Regions from separate parts of the Streptomyces sp. NPDC004051 genome, predicted to be linked through region 1. Evidence: riboswitches for the same ligand, from Rfam matches in the RefSeq annotation. Region 1 holds a riboswitch; each other region holds the start of a gene.
What was found. Region 1 has a riboswitch for glycine ahead of cycA (D-serine/D-alanine/glycine transporter). Riboswitches for the same ligand answer to the same signal wherever they lie in the genome.

Region 1 (5,194 bases):
ACGGCCCGGCTCGCCTCGGCGCCGACGTCCTCCACCGCCCGCCCGGCGCCGCGCCCCACGTCGTCGACCGCACCGCCGGCGCCGCGCCCCACGTCCCGCACGGCGGATCCGGCGCCCCGGCCGACGTCCTCGACGGCCTTTCCCGCGCCCGTGCCCAGCTCACCCACGGCTCGGCCAGCGCCGCCACCGACGTCCTGCACGGCGGAACCGACCCCGTGTACCAGCTCCTGGACGATCTCCGGGTTGCGATCGAGCGTGGTCAGCACCCGGTCGACGATCGTCACGACGTTGTCGAGACGCACCTTGAGCTGGGCCTGCGCCTCCACACCCGAGATACCCAGGTGCACCCGGCCGAGCGTGACGTCGGCGCCCACGTTCAACTTCAACAGGTCCAGCACCTCGGCCTGCAGCGAGACATGCGCCCGCAGGTCCTCCACGTCCAGGTCGATCTGGTCGACCTTCAGCACAGGAACGTCGAGGAAGACATCGGGAGACGCGTCGGTCTCTTCGCGAACCGTGGCCGCCTCGTCCTCGGTGCCGGGTCCGCCGTCGTCCGGGCCGTGCTCCTCGACGGGGTCCTCGTCGTACTCGGCGTTGTCCTGCATGGGTCCGCCTCCGTGAACTCGCCGGGCGTTTCGCACCTTTTGGGGCATTGTGGTGTGCAGGTGTACGGTGCGGTGCTGCCGGTCGCAGGGGAGCCGGAGGTCGGCCGGATCCGCGCGCATGCGAAGGAGCCACGCCGCCGCCGGACGCAGGACCCGGCAGCCGCTGCCGCGCCCCGGCTAGCGATCGACGGTTCGCATCCCCGCCTCGTCGTACCGCTCACCCGCCGCCTCGGGCAGCTCCGCGTCGATGCGGGCCAGGTCGTCCTCGGTCAGCGCAATCCCGACCGCGGCGGCGTTCTGCTCCAGGTAGGCGCGGCGCTTGGTGCCCGGGATCGGCACCAGGTGCTCGCCCCGGGCCAGCACCCAGGCGATGGCCAACTGGGCCGGGGTCACGTCCTTCTCGGCGGCGATCTCCTTCACCTTCGCCGCCAGCCGCAGGTTCGCCTCCAGGTTGGCGTCCTGGAAGCGCGGGTTCTCCCGGCGCCAGTCGTCCGCGTCCAGCTCGTCCGGCGAGGTGAACCGCCCGGCGAGGAAACCGCGGCCGAGCGGCGAATACGGCACGAAGCCGATGCCCAGCTCCCGGCAGGCGGGCAGCACCTCGGCCTCCACGTCCCGTGACCACAGCGAGTACTCGGTCTGCACCGCGGTGACCGGGTGCACGGCGTGGGCGCGCCGGAGGGTCTCCGCACTCGCCTCGCTCAGGCCGATGTACCGCACCTTGCCCTCGGCGACCAGTTCGCCCAGCGCGCCGGCGGTCTCCTCGATGGGTACGTTCGGGTCGACCCGGTGCTGGTAGTACAGGTCGATGTGGTCGGTACCCAGCCGCTGCAGGGAACCGTGGACCGAGCTCCGGACGTGCTCGGCCGAGCCGTCCTGGGGGCCGACCGTGCTGATGTCCCCGGGTACGGCGTTGTCCATCCGGTAGTTGAACTTCGTCGCGATCACGTACTCGTCGCGATGCCCCCGGATCGCCTCGCCGATCAGTGACTCGTTGGTGAGCGGCCCGTACATCTGCGCGGTGTCGAGAAAGTTCACCCCGAGGTCCAGGGCGCGCCGGACGGTCGCGATCGCCTCCTCCCGGTCGGTGGATCCGTAGAAGGCGGACATACCCATGCACCCCAGGCCGATGGCCGATACCTGAAGGTCCCGCAGACTGCGCTTCTGCATGCCGTCTCCCAGTCTTTTCCGCACCCGCGTTCATCGGTCGGCCGACACCGAGCCGCTCATCCATTTAGCGACGGATTCCGCTCCCCGGCATCCCGTGAGAGGCGCCGGACGACACGGGCACCGCTGCCTCCAGGCACGCCGCGGCCCTCCCGGAACCTCGGTTCCGGGAGGGCCGCGGCGTCACCTCAGTGCAGGGGCTGTTCCGGGGAGCCCGTCACTGCCGCCGTCTGCCGGGCCTGACGGCGGCGGTGACGGAGCACCGTCCACGCGATGCCGAGGACGACGAACCACACCGGGGTCACCAGCAGCGCCTGCAGGGTGTCCTCCTTCTGGGTCAGCGCCCAGACGAGGAACGCGAAGAAGGCGAGTACGACGTAGCACATGACGACGCCGCCGGGCATCTTGAACGTCGACGCCTCGTGCAGGTGGGGACGGCGCCTGCGGTACACGAGGTAGCAGATCAGGATGATCGACCAGACGAACATGAACAGCAGGGCCGAGATGGTGGTCACCAGCGTGAAGGCCTCGATGATCGAGTCGCCCATGGTGACCATGACGACGCCGGGGAGCAGGAAGAGACCGGACAGGAGCAGGGCGTTGACCGGTACCTTCCGGGAGGTGAGCCTGCCGAACCGTGCCGGTGCGTCGCCTTCGTGAGCCAGGCCGTAGACCATCCGTGAGGTGGAGTAGATGCCCGAGTTCGCGGACGAGGCGGCGGAGGTCAGTACCACGAAGTTGATCACGGAGGCGGCGATGCCGAGGCCGGCCAGTGTGAACATCACGACGAAGGGGCTGCGGTCCGGGCTGATCTGGCGCCAGGGAGTGACGGAGATGATCGCGATCAGGGCGACCACGTAGAACAGCATCACGCGCACCGGGATCGAGTTGATCGCCTTGGGCAGGTTCCGCTCCGGGTTCTTGGTCTCCGCAGCGGTGGTGCCGACCAGTTCGATGCCGACGAAGGCGAAGGTCGCGATCTGGAATCCCGCGACGAACCCCATGGGACCGGTGGGGAAGAAGCCGCCGTCGTTCCAGAGGTTGGAGAAGCTCGCGGTGGTGCCCCCGGGCGCCTGGAAGCCGCCCAGCACCATGCCGAATCCGACGACGATCAGCGTCACGATGGCGATGATCTTGATCAGTGCGAACCAGAACTCGGTCTCACCGAACGCCTTCACCGTGGGCAGGTTCAGGACGATCAGCAGGACGACCGCCGCGAGCGCCGGAATCCACAGCGCGAGCCCTTCCCACCAGTACGACACGTACCCGGCGATCGCGATGACGTCGGCGACACCGGTGACGATCCAGCAGAACCAGTAGGTCCATCCCGTGAAGAAGCCGGCCCACGGTCCGAGGAGGTCCGAGGCGAAGTCGGCGAAGGACTTGTAGCGCAGGTTGGAGAGCAGCAGCTCTCCCATCGCCCGCATCACGAAGAACAGCATCGCGCCGATGATCATGTAAACGAAGATCACCGAGGGGCCGGCCAGTGAGATCGTCTTGCCCGATCCCATGAACAGGCCGGTGCCGATGGCGCCGCCGATCGCGATCAGCTGGATGTGCCGGTTGGACAACTGCCGGGAGAGGTGCTGTTCACCTGTGGGGGAGGAGGGCTGTCCGGGATCCGCCTCGGGCTTCGGGGCGGTGGTCGGGACGGCTTTGCTGCTGTTGTGCATGTGCGAACCTCGTGGATCTTCGGTGCGTGCGGGCCGGGACAGGCGTGTCCTGGAAGACGACCGCACACGTATGAGGGGAGCGAGTGGGCACAAAGAGTCGGCATGAGTGAGGGAGCGACCGGCGGGAAAAGTGCCGGGCACGCCGAACACGCCTTCAGGGAGCGTGGGCCCAGGAGGGCCGTGGGGGAGAGCCGGAGCTCAGTCGGGATGCCGGCGGGCGGCAGGCGGCCGGCGGTGGGGTAACGAGAAAGCCATCGGGGGGTCCTCAGGAGTCGGGCACGGGCAGGAACCCGCGCTGCCGAGCGGAGCCTCCCCCTCTGTCATGGAGCCTGAGAGCTTCGCCGCGGAGGTCCGCGGCTTGCACCGTGGGCGAGGCACGGGAGCGCCTGCTTTCCAGAGGTGCCTGCCCGAGCGGTAGGGGTGCCTGAGAGTTTCCGGGGAGGTGTTGCTCCTTCGGCGCCCGGGTCTGGCTGACCCGGTGCTCTCCCGCAGCGGGATGAGCGGCGATGTGAGGCTAGGCCCGCACCGGCGGCCGGTCAAGAGCTGCGAGAACGATGATCGTTTACTGCCGGGCAGGGCGGTGTTCCAGGACCGTGCCGCCTTCCCGAGGGCGCGGGCGCGGGGGCAGGCCGGCCGGTCAGCTCTGGGGTACGACCTGCACGTCGATGTCGACCCGGATGGTGGGGCCGACGGCGGCGATACCCCGCGCCAGCATCGTCTGCCAGCTCACCTGGAAGTCGTCGCGGTGCAGTTCGGCGGTGGCCCGGCAGACCGCCCGGGCCTCGCCCTGCATGCCGTTGCCGAGCCCGAGGTACTCCACGTCCAGCGTGACCGTACGGGCCACCCCGCGCAGCCACAACTCGCCGATGACGTCCCACCGGTTGCCGCCCCGGGGCACGAAGCGGTCGCTGTAGAACTCGATGGTGGGAAACCGCTCCACGGCCAGGAAGTCCGCCGACCGCAGATGGTCGTCACGCATCCTCATGTTGGTGTCGATGGATCCCGCGTCGATCACCACGTGCATCGCCGTCTGCGCCGCGTCGCCGGCGATCCGCACCACCCCGGCGAAGGAGTTGAACCGGCCGTGCACCCGGGCCATCCCGATGTGCTGTGCGGTGCAGACGATCGAGGAGTGCGCCAGATCGATCTCCCAGTCACCCGGCGCGGGCATCTCCAGCGGCTGTGCCGCCTGCAGGGTCACGTCGCCGAGCGAGGTGAGGGAGTTCTCGGTGACCGTGCACGGCACCCGGTACGGCAGGTACCCCCCGGCGGACACCGTGAGCCGGTACTCTCCCGCCGGAATCGTGGCCACGAACGATCCGAAGGGATCCGTCCCACCCTCGACCAGTGTGCGTCCCACGGTGTCGTTGATCGCGTACCGGGCGTTCGGCACCGGCTCGTCGGCCGGGCCGAGAACCCGGCAGCTCAGCACCCCGGCATCGGAGGGAGTCTGCACAGCTGCCAGGGGGCCTGTCTGACGCTGTTTCGTTCTGCTTGCCAGCCAGCGGCCCATCATGTGCGACACCCTCTGCATAACGTCAAGAACACCGATCGCCGGACGCACATTCGATCACCCCCGAGGCTTTGGATGCAATAGGCAGCTACCCTGGGCCCTTCCAGTCCGGCCGCGTGGCCGGGGACGCCGGCGGACGAGGTCTGCACGGCACGACGAAGCTCCCGGCGGACAGGCTCTCGATCAAGATCACCCACCCGCCCTCGGCTCCTCTGTCCGGTCACCCCCTTCGACGTCTG
Region 2 (5,194 bases), on a different contig from region 1:
TCGCGATCATCGTCTCGCAGAACCGGTCGAGCTCGGCCAGGTCCTCGGACTCGGTCGGCTCGATCATCAGCGTTCCCGCCACCGGGAACGACATCGTCGGCGCGTGGAAGCCGTAGTCGATCAGCCGCTTGGCCACGTCGTCCACGCTCACGCCGGTCGCCTTGGTCAGCGGGCGCAGGTCGATGATGCACTCGTGCGCGACCAGCCCGCCGGGGCCGGTGTAGAGCACCGGGTAGTGCGGCTCGAGGCGCTTGGCGATGTAGTTGGCGCTGAGCACCGCCACCTGGGTGGCCCGCTTGAGCCCCTCGCCGCCCATGAGCCGGACGTACGCCCACGAGATGGGCAGGATGCCCGCGGAGCCCCACGGGGCGGCCGAGACCGGCCCGATCCCGGTCTCCGGCCCGGCACCGGGCTGGAGCGGGTGGTTCGGCAGGTACGGCGCCAGGTGCGACCGCACCCCGACCGGGCCCACGCCGGGGCCGCCGCCACCGTGCGGGATGCAGAAGGTCTTGTGCAGGTTCAGGTGCGAGACGTCGCCGCCGAAGTGTCCGGGCTTGGCCAGCCCGACCAGTGCGTTGAGGTTCGCGCCGTCCACGTACACCTGGCCGCCGGCCTCGTGCACCGCCGCGCAGATCTCGGCGACGTGCTCCTCGAACACACCGTGCGTCGACGGGTACGTGATCATCAGCACCGACAGTTCGTCGCGGTACTGCTCGATCTTCGCCCGCAGGTCGGCCATGTCGACCTCGCCGTCCTCGGCGGTCTTCACGACGACGACCTTCATCCCCGCCATGACGGCGCTGGCGGCGTTGGTGCCGTGCGCGGAGGACGGGATGAGGCAGACGGTGCGCTGCTCGTCGCCGTTGGCCCGGTGGTAGCCGCGCACGGCGAGCAGCCCGGCCAGTTCGCCCTGGGAACCCGCGTTGGGCTGGAGGCTCACCTTGTCGTAGCCGGTGACCTCGGCGAGACGCTCCTCCAGTTCGTGGATGAGCGTGAGGTAGCCCTCGGCCTGCTCGGCCGGCGCGAAGGGGTGCAGCTGCCCGAACTCGGGCCAGGTGATCGGCTCCATCTCCGTGGTCGCGTTGAGCTTCATGGTGCAGGAGCCCAGCGGGATCATCCCGCGGTCCAGCGCGTAGTCGCGGTCGGCGAGCCGACGCAGGTAGCGCAGCATCGCGGTCTCGGATCGGTGCTGGTGGAAGACGGGGTGCGTCAGGTATTCGTCGGTGCGCAGCAGGGCGTCCGGCAGGGTGTCGGGCGCCGCCGCGTCCAGGGCCGCGACGTCGGAGACGCCGGCCTCGACGCCGAAGGCGCTCCACACCGCGGCGAGCCTGGCCCGTGTGGTGGTCTCGTCGCAGGCGATCGAGACGTGGTCGGCGTCGACGAGGAGCAGGTTGACGCCGTTGTCCCGCGCCGCGGCGACGATCTCGGCACCCCGCCCCGGGACCCGCACGGTCAGCGTGTCGAAGTAGGAGCCGTGGACGATCTCCACGCCGCCGGCCCGGAGCCCCTCGGCGAGGACGGTCGCGTAACGGTGGGTGCGCCACGCGATGGTCCGCAGCCCTTCGGGGCCGTGGTAGACGGCGTACATGCCTGCCATCACGGCGAGCAGCACCTGGGCGGTGCAGATGTTGCTGGTGGCCTTCTCCCGGCGGATGTGCTGCTCACGGGTCTGGAGCGCGAGCCGGTAGGCCTGGTCGCCGTCCGCGTCGACGGAGACGCCGACGAGCCGTCCGGGCAGGCTGCGCGCCATCTTCTCGTGCACGGCCATGTATCCGGCGTGCGGTCCGCCGAACCCCATGGGCACACCGAAGCGCTGGGTCGTGCCGACCGCGATGTCCGCGCCGAGTTCGCCGGGCGACGTCAGCAGCGTGAGGGCGAGCAGATCGGCGGCGACGGTGACCAGCGCGCCCAGCTCGTGCGCCCGGTCGATCACCGGCTTGATGTCACGCACGGCTCCGGAGGCGCCCGGGTACTGGATCAGCACACCGTTGATCTTGCGCTCGGCGATCTCGGCGGGGATGCCCTCGCTCAGGTCGGCGACGACAACCTCGACGCCGGTCGGCTCGGCACGGGTCTCGATCACGGCGATCGTCTGCGGCAGCGCGTCCGCGTCGACCAGGAACAGGCCGTTCTTGTTCTTGCCCATGCGCCGCGAGAGCGCCATCGCCTCGGCGGCGGCCGTGCCCTCGTCGAGCAGTGAGGCCCCGGAGGTCGGCAGGCCGGTCAGTTCGGCCACCATGGTCTGGAAGTTCAGCAGCGCCTCGAGCCGTCCCTGCGAGATCTCCGGCTGGTAGGGCGTGTAGGCCGTGTACCAGGCGGGGTTCTCCATCACGTTGCGCAGGATGACGGGCGGCGTGAAGGTCCCGTAGTACCCGAGCCCGATCATGGAGCCGAGCACCTCGTTGCGGTCGGCCAGCGACCGGAGTTCGGCCAGCACCTCGGGCTCGGTCCGGGCGCCCGGCAGGTCGAGTGCGTCGGCGTTCTTGATCACATCCGGGACCGCCGCGGCCGTCAGCTCGTCGAGCGAGCCGTAGCCCACCTGCGCGAGCATTTTGGCGCGGGCCTCGTGGTCGGGGCCGATGTGACGCTGCTCGAAGGGCGTTCCCTGTTCGAGCTCGGAGAGGGGAATGCGGTGGGCGGTCATTGTGGAGGCCTCCTGGTCTGACGACCTTCGAGGGGCACCATGACGGGTGCCCGGACGGCCTCCCCCTCTGTCATCTCGACCTGAGAGCTTCACCGGACCGCCGCAGGGCGCCCGGCTTTCACCGTCGGTGAGAGCGGGAGCCGTCGACACCCGCCCTGCTTTCCAGAGTGACCTCGTCCATGCGGTACGTGGGCCTGAGAGTTTCCGGGGAGGATTTGCTCCTTCGGCGCCCTCCGATGGTGTCCGGAGGACTCTCCCGCACGGGGTCAGCAGCCGCTGTCAGCGTACCAGCGAGGGCAACCCCCGTACCTTCGAGTGGCCGCCGGACCGATTGTGCCGTTTCGTAGTGCTGACGAATGACTGCGGATTGCGACCAGTGGAGGGCCCGTGCAGACCGACATCGATCCGCGCAACCTGATCGGCCGTAAAGCGTTCGACCGCAACGGAACCCGGATCGGCACCATCGACGAGGTCTATCTCGACGACGCCACCGGCATACCCGAGTGGGCGGCGATACGCACCGGCCTGTTCAGCAGGGACGCCTTCGTCCCCCTGGAGCCGAGCGAGCTGATAGACGGCAGCCTCCACATTCCCTTCGAACGCGCCCTGATCAAGGACGCCCCCGACTTCGGCGTGGGCCGCCACCTCTCCCCCGAGCAGGAACTCCAGCTCTACCACCACTACGGTCTGGACATCTCCGCGCCTCCCCCGCTTCCGGACCACGACTTCGGCACACTCGCCGACCGGGACGACCACCCGGCCTGAGCCCTCGGAGCCGGAAGCACGAAGCCCACGGCCCCCTCACACCTGCGAGTGCCCCGGGTCCATGCTCCCCCGGGCCGCTCCCGAGCCGTCGCTCGTCTCCGCGCCGACCCGCGGCCTCTCGCCCTCCCCGGGACTTCGGTCCACCAGTGGCAGCGGATCCGCCGGTTGCAGGGCCGGGTCGTCGGTGCGGAAGGTCTTCACCCGTCCCACCGCCGAGCCGGGCGTCTCGAACCGGACCGTGACCCGGCCCAGGCCGCTGCCCTGGACCCACCCGTGCCCGTACTCGCTGTGCCGCACATCGTGCCCGGCCGGCCAGCTCCGCCCCGCGCTCGTCCGCTGTTCTTCCTCCCTGGGCGCGGCCGACTGCTCCTCCTCGCCCGGCGACTCCTCCCCCCGGACCTCCGCCGCCTGCGCGAACAGGTCCTCCTGGGTGTAGTCCGCGAGTCCACTGACTCCCACGCCCAGCAGCCGTACCCCGCCTGTCGTGTCGACCGAGCCCAACAACCGCGCCGCCGCCTCGCGCACCACCGCCGGATCGTCCGTGGGGCCCCGCAGCGTCTCGGACCGGGTGAGCGTCGAGAAGTCGTAGCGCCGCACCTTCAGCACGATGGTCCGTCCCGCCAGCCCCGCTCCCCGCAGTCTGCTCACACAGCGGTCGGCGAGCCTCCGTACCTCCGTCCCGACCCGCACCCGGTCGTGGATGTCCACGTCGTACGTGTCCTCGACCGACACCGACTTCGTCTCCCGCTCGGCCACCACGGGCCGTTCGTCCCGTGCCAGGGCCATGGCGTACAGCGCGTGTCCGTGTGCCTTGCCGAGCAACCGCACCAGCTCGTCCTCCCCGGCCTCGGCGAGCTCTTCGACCGTGTGGATCCCGGCCCTGCGCAGGTGGTCACCGGTGGCGGGCCCCACCCCCGGCAGCGTCCGGACCGGGAGCGGCGCCAGCAGGGCCCGCTCCCTCCCCGGCTCGATGAGCACCAGTCCGTCGGGCTTCGCCTGCTCCGAGGCGATCTTCGCCAGCATCTTGGAGGCGGCGAGCCCGACGGACCCGGTGAGCCCGGTGACCGCCCGTATGTCCGCGCGCAGCCTCGCCCCGGCCAGCCGGGCCGACCGCTCGTCCCAGGCCGCCCCGCCGGCCTCCAGGTCCACGAACGCCTCGTCCAGGCTCAAGGGCTCCACCAGCGGCGACAGCTCCCGCAGCAGCCCCATCACCTGGTCGCTGATCGACCGGTAGAACGCGAAGCGCGGCACGAGGTACGCCGCGTTCGGCGCGAGCCGCCGCGCCTGGGCCATGGGCAGCGCGGAACGCACGCCGAAGAGCCGGGCCTCGTACGAGGCGGTGGCGACCACCCCGCGCGGCCCGAGCCCGCCCACGATCACGGCTTTCCCCCGCAGGCTCGGCTTGGACGCCTGCTCCACCGAGGCGTAGAAGGCGTCCATGTCGAGGTGCAGGATGGTGGGCGCGGATCTCACATCCCCGATGCTGCCCTATGCCACTGACAGTGCCGGCCACCGACCGCCCCGAACGGCACGGGTCGCCCAGCCGGCCCGACGGCTCAGACCGCGCGGTTCCGCCGCCGCGCCAGCTCGTCCGCCGGGTTGGGCCCGATCAGCGTCTCCCCGGTGTCGACGCGCTCCCCGTGCAACTGGGACAGCGCGCTCTCGACATCCCGCCACACCACACCGACGGCGATCCCGAAAATCCCCTGGCCGCCCTGGAGCAGGGCATGCACCTCGTCCGGCGTGTCGCACTCGTAGACCGTGGCGCCGTCGCTCATCAGCGTC
Region 3 (5,194 bases), on a different contig from region 1:
CGCCGCCCGCCGGATCGTCCAGCGGGCCGCGTCCGGCGCGGCACAGTTCGGCCACGGCGGGCGGCGGCAGCGGGACGCCGACCACTCCGCCGGGGTTCACCGCGATCCCGGCCTGCGGCGGCAGACCCCGCGCGAACTCCACCGCGGGCGCGACGGTGAACGACATGTGGGAGCCGACGACCTGGCGGAACTGTTCCTCGGAACTGAAGACCGGGACGTACGCCTGCCCCTCGATCTCCAGGGTGGGCAGGTCCAGCGGGCCGCTGTGCGGGCCGCCGCCGTTCGGCAGCGGAACCCAGACGGGGCTCCTGCCCAGTACCTCGATGATCCGGCCGTCCGCCGCGGGGACGCCGAGGGAGGCGGAGAGCACCTCCTCCAACTCGTTGCCGGGCCATCCTCCGTGCGGATGGGGGTGAGTCTGTGCCGGGAAGTCCGCGGAGAAGCCCGCCGGGAAGTCCATCTGCCTACCGCCTGCCTGGAACCACTGCTGTGGCTGAAAAGGCTAACCGCTGCCGCTCCGCAGCCGGCAGCCCGTGCACCCGCCCGCCCGTGCACCCGCCCGCCCGTGCCACGCCCGCCCGTGCGGTCGTCAGCCCGTGAAGTCGATGCGGCGCAGCGTGTCCGCCGCGTCCCGGTCGACCAGGACCGCCGTTCCGCAGCCCGCGGGCAGGTCGCCGCGCTCCACGGACCGCAGCAGCCGGTCGACGGCGGTGCGGTGCCGCAGGAAGGCGTACCGGGAGACACCGCGGCCGCGCTCACGCTGACCGTCCAGTGCCTGCTCCGGGGGGACGGCCAGCAGCAGCAGGTGCAGCCCCGCGCCCCGGCGGCGGGCCTCGCGGGCCAGCCAGCGGCGCACCCAGGCGTGGGTACCGCAGTCGTGCACGACGACCCCCTCGCCGGTGCGCAGGGCTCGGCGCAGCCCGGCGTAGTGGTCGAGGCGGACCAGGGGCCGGTACACCGCGTACGGCAGGAGGCGCGGCATGCGGCGGTCCCAGCGGTCGCGGGTGTCCTGGGAGTCGATCCGGGTGCCGCGCACCGCGCGCCGCATCAGCGTGGACTTGCCGCTGCCGGGCAGTCCGGTGACCACGACGAGGTCGCGGGGGCCGAAGACCAGGGCGTGCGGACCGCGGCCGGCGCACGCGCGCAGGTCGCGGACGACGGGCGCCGGCCGCGCGCCGTGGGCCTCCCCGGACGAGGGGGCCTGCTGCCCGGGCGGCGCGACACCCGTCGTGGCGTACGCCGTGGTCCTGTTCACCGTGAGTCCTCCCCTGGGGCAAGTGCCGGAGCACCCTCCCCGCCGAGTGTAAAGAGACGGTAACGGCGGACGCCTCTTCATTCCGTCCGTTTCTCGATACAGACCTGTCACAGCCCTCCGTACAGACCTGAGCACCCTGTGCTCACGAGGGAAAGGTCCCCCTGCCGAAGCCTCACGATGCGTGCAATGATGAGCGCGCCAACTGCATACCGGCCGTTTGAATCCGCGCGGGAGAGTCCCTGGCACGTTTCGCCGGGGCGCCGAAGGAGCAAGTCCCTCCCTTGAATCTCTCAGGCACCGTTACCGCGCGGGCCAGGCACATCTGAAAAGCGGGCCGCCGCGCGAGTTTCCGGTGGCTCCACCCAAGGTGCAAGCCGTGACGTCCCCTGCGCGGACGGTCATGGCGAACCTCTCAGGTTCCGATGACAGATGGGGAGGAACGTCCTCGCCCTCCCCGTGCCCGGCCCCGGCCGACGGGGGACCCCATCGCCCTGGGAGACCGACCGATGAGCAGTACCGAACTCCGCCGGACAGCGCTCGACGCCCTGCATCGTTCGCTCGGCGCCACGATGACCGACTTCGCCGGCTGGGACATGCCCCTGCGCTACGGCTCCGAGCGCGACGAGCACAACGCCGTGCGCACGAAGGCGGGCCTCTTCGACCTCTCGCACATGGGCGAGATCACCGTCACCGGCCCGCAGGCGGCGCGGTTCCTGGACTACGCCCTGATCGGCAACATCGGGACCGTCAAGCCCGGCCGCGCCCGCTACACCATGATCTGCAACGAGGACGGCGGCATCCTGGACGACCTGATCGTCTACCGGCTCGGTGCGGTCGAAGCCCCCGAGTACCTGGTCGTCGCCAACGCCTCCAACGCCCAGGTGGTGCTGGACGCCCTCGTGGAGCGGTCGGCGGGCTTCGACGCCGAGGTCCGCGACGACCGCGACGCCTACGCGCTGATCGCGGTGCAGGGCCCCGAGGCCGCCGGCATCCTCAAGAGCCTGACCGATTCGGACCTGGACGGCCTGAAGTACTACGCCGGCCTGCCCGGCACGGTCGCCGGCGTCCCCGCGCTCATCGCCCGGACCGGCTACACCGGTGAGGACGGCTTCGAGCTGTTCGTCGCGCCGGAGCACGCGGTCGGGGTGTGGCAGGCGCTGACCGAGGCGGGCGAGGGCGTGGGGGTGACCCCGTGCGGGCTGGCCTGCCGGGACACGCTGCGCCTGGAGGCCGGCATGCCGCTGTACGGCAATGAGCTGAGCGCCTCGCTGACGCCGTTCGACGCCGGGTTCGGCCGGGTCGTGAAGTTCGAGAAGGAGGGCGACTTCGTGGGCCGTGCCGCCCTGACCGAGGCCGCCGCCCGCGCCGAGCGGACCCCGCCCCGCGCCCTGGTGGGCCTGGTCGCCGAGGGCCGCCGGGTCCCGCGCGCCGGGTACCCGGTGGTGGCCGGCGGCGAGGTGATCGGCGAGGTCACCTCCGGGGCGCCCGCGCCGACGCTGGGCAAGCCGATCGCGATGGCGTACGTCGACGTGGCGCACTCGGCGCCGGGTACCCCGGGCGTGGGCGTGGACATCCGCGGCAGCCACGAGCCGTACGAGGTCGTGGCGCTGCCGTTCTACCAGCGGCAGAAGTGACACCGCCGTAGGACGTGGGCCGCGTACGCGACCGCGCCGGTCGGGGCCGTGACCTCCGCCCCCCCACCCCTCCCTTCGGCTCCATCCACCCCTTTCGTCCCCTTTCTCCGCCGTCGACCCCGGCGGTCCCTCGCACACAGGAGGATCCAGATCATGAGCAACCCCCAGCAGCTGCGTTACAGCAAGGAACACGAGTGGCTGACGGCCGCCGAGGACGGCGTGTCGACGATCGGCATCACGGAGCACGCGGCCAACGCGCTCGGCGACATCGTGTTCGTCCAGCTCCCGGACGTCGGCGACACCGTGACCGCGGGCGAGACCTGCGGCGAGCTGGAGTCGACCAAGTCGGTCAGCGACCTGTACTGCCCGGTCACCGGCGAGGTCACCGAGGTCAACGAGGACGTGGTGAACGACCCGTCGCTGGTGAACTCGGCCCCCTTCGAGGGCGGCTGGCTGTTCAAGGTGCGGGTGAGCGACGAGCCGGCCGACCTGCTCTCGGCCGCCGAGTACGACGCCTTCGTCCAGGGCTGAGGAGGCCGTCACCCCATGTCGCTCCTGAACATCCCGCTGCACGAGCTCGACCCGGCCGTCGCGGCGGCGGTCGACGCCGAGCTGCACCGCCAGCAGTCCACCCTCGAGATGATCGCCTCGGAGAACTTCGCCCCGGTCGCGGTCATGGAGGCCCAGGGCACGGTCCTCACCAACAAGTACGCCGAGGGCTACCCCGGCCGCCGCTACTACGGCGGCTGCGAGCACGTCGACGTGATCGAGCAGATCGCCATCGACCGGGTCAAGGAACTCTTCGGCGCCGAGCACGCCAACGTGCAGCCGCACTCGGGCGCGCAGGCCAACGCCGCCGCGATGTTCGCGCTGCTCAAGCCCGGCGACACGATCATGGGCCTGAACCTCGCGCACGGCGGGCACCTGACCCACGGCATGAAGATCAACTTCTCCGGCAAGCTCTACGACGTGGTCGCCTACCACGTCGGCGACGACGGCCAGGTCGACATGGCCGAGGTCGAGCGGCTGGCCAAGGAGAGGAAGCCGAAGCTGATCGTCGCCGGCTGGTCGGCGTACCCGCGTCAGCTGGACTTCGCCGCGTTCCGCCGGATCGCGGACGAGGTCGGCGCGTACCTCATGGTCGACATGGCGCACTTCGCCGGTCTGGTCGCGGCGGGCCTGCACCCGAACCCGGTCCCGCACGCCCACGTCGTCACCACGACCACGCACAAGACCCTCGGCGGTCCGCGCGGCGGGGTGATCCTCTCCACGGCCGAGCTGGCCAAGAAGATCAATTCTGCGGTCTTCCCCGGCCAGCAGGGCGGCCCGCTGGAGCACGTGATCGCGGCCAAGGCGGTCGCCTTCAAGGTCGCCGCGTCCGAGGACTTCAGGGACCGGCAGCGCCGCACCCTGGAGGGCGCCCGCATCCTGGCCGAGCGCCTGGTCGAGGACGACGTCAAGGCCGTGGGCGTGGACGTGCTGTCCGGCGGCACGGACGTGCACCTGGTCCTGGTCGACCTGCGCGACTCCGAGCTCGACGGGCAGCAGGCCGAGGACCGTCTCCACGAGGTCGGCATCACCGTCAACCGCAACGCGATCCCGAACGACCCGCGTCCTCCGATGGTCACCTCGGGGCTGCGGATCGGCACGCCCGCCCTGGCCACCCGCGGCTTCACGGCCGAGGACTTCGCCGAGGTGGCGGACGTGATCGCCGAGACGCTGAAGGCGTCCTCCCCCTTCGAGGCCGCCGACGCCGACGCGCTCCGGGCCCGGGTGACGGCGCTCGCCGGGAAGCACCCCCTGTACCCCGGTCTGAAGTAATTTCGCACGCCTTGCGTCGCACGACCGTACGGGGCATCGCGCACACTGGGAAGTGAGCGCGATGCCCCGTGTCGTGGCGGCCCTCTCCCGAACCACCCCCGCCGGCGGACAGCGGCGTCCGTCAACCCCTAGGAGTCCTCCCGTGGCCCTCTCGGTCTTCGACCTCTTCTCGATCGGCATCGGCCCGTCCAGCTCGCACACGGTCGGCCCGATGCGGGCCGCCCGCATGTTCGCCCGGCGGCTGGTCAACGAGGACCTGCTGGAGTCGGTCGCCTCGGTCCGGGCGGAGCTGTACGGCTCGCTGGGGGCCACCGGCCACGGCCACGGCACCCCCAAGGCGGTGCTGCTCGGCCTGGAGGGCGACTCGCCCCGCACGGTGGACGTGGAGACGGCCGACGAGCGGGTGGAGAGGATCAGGGAGTCGGGCCGCCTGCGGCTGCTCGACGAGCACGAGATCGCGTTCTCCTTCGACGACGACCTGGTG

Region 2: it holds a riboswitch for glycine, as region 1 does, so the genes downstream of both, gcvP (aminomethyl-transferring glycine dehydrogenase) here and cycA (D-serine/D-alanine/glycine transporter) in region 1, are expected to answer to the same signal.
Region 3: it holds a riboswitch for glycine, as region 1 does, so the genes downstream of both, gcvT (glycine cleavage system aminomethyltransferase GcvT) here and cycA (D-serine/D-alanine/glycine transporter) in region 1, are expected to answer to the same signal.

What each region holds. Positions count from the first base shown of each region.
Region 1 is NZ_JBSGHG010000010.1:180,508-185,701, forward strand. It holds gene ACWEQO_RS14195 (hypothetical protein) at 1-605, opposite strand, end outside; gene ACWEQO_RS14200 (aldo/keto reductase) at 783-1,772, opposite strand; gene cycA (D-serine/D-alanine/glycine transporter) at 1,958-3,442, opposite strand; glycine riboswitch at 3,753-3,844, opposite strand; glycine riboswitch at 3,845-3,941, opposite strand; gene ACWEQO_RS14210 (YceI family protein) at 4,080-4,958, opposite strand.
Region 2 is NZ_JBSGHG010000008.1:196,910-202,103, forward strand. It holds gene gcvP (aminomethyl-transferring glycine dehydrogenase) at 1-2,644, opposite strand, end outside; glycine riboswitch at 2,817-2,913, opposite strand; gene ACWEQO_RS12445 (PRC-barrel domain-containing protein) at 3,032-3,409, shown strand; partial or broken gene ACWEQO_RS12450 (DNA polymerase IV) at 3,325-4,882, opposite strand; gene ACWEQO_RS12455 (MerR family transcriptional regulator) at 4,966-5,194, opposite strand, start outside.
Region 3 is NZ_JBSGHG010000009.1:1,179-6,372, reverse strand. It holds gene ACWEQO_RS12530 (enhanced serine sensitivity protein SseB) at 1-460, opposite strand, end outside; gene ACWEQO_RS12525 (AAA family ATPase) at 590-1,255, opposite strand; glycine riboswitch at 1,474-1,571, shown strand; glycine riboswitch at 1,572-1,694, shown strand; gene gcvT (glycine cleavage system aminomethyltransferase GcvT) at 1,762-2,889, shown strand; gene gcvH (glycine cleavage system protein GcvH) at 3,043-3,420, shown strand; gene glyA (serine hydroxymethyltransferase) at 3,436-4,710, shown strand; gene ACWEQO_RS12505 (L-serine ammonia-lyase) at 4,853-5,194, shown strand, end outside.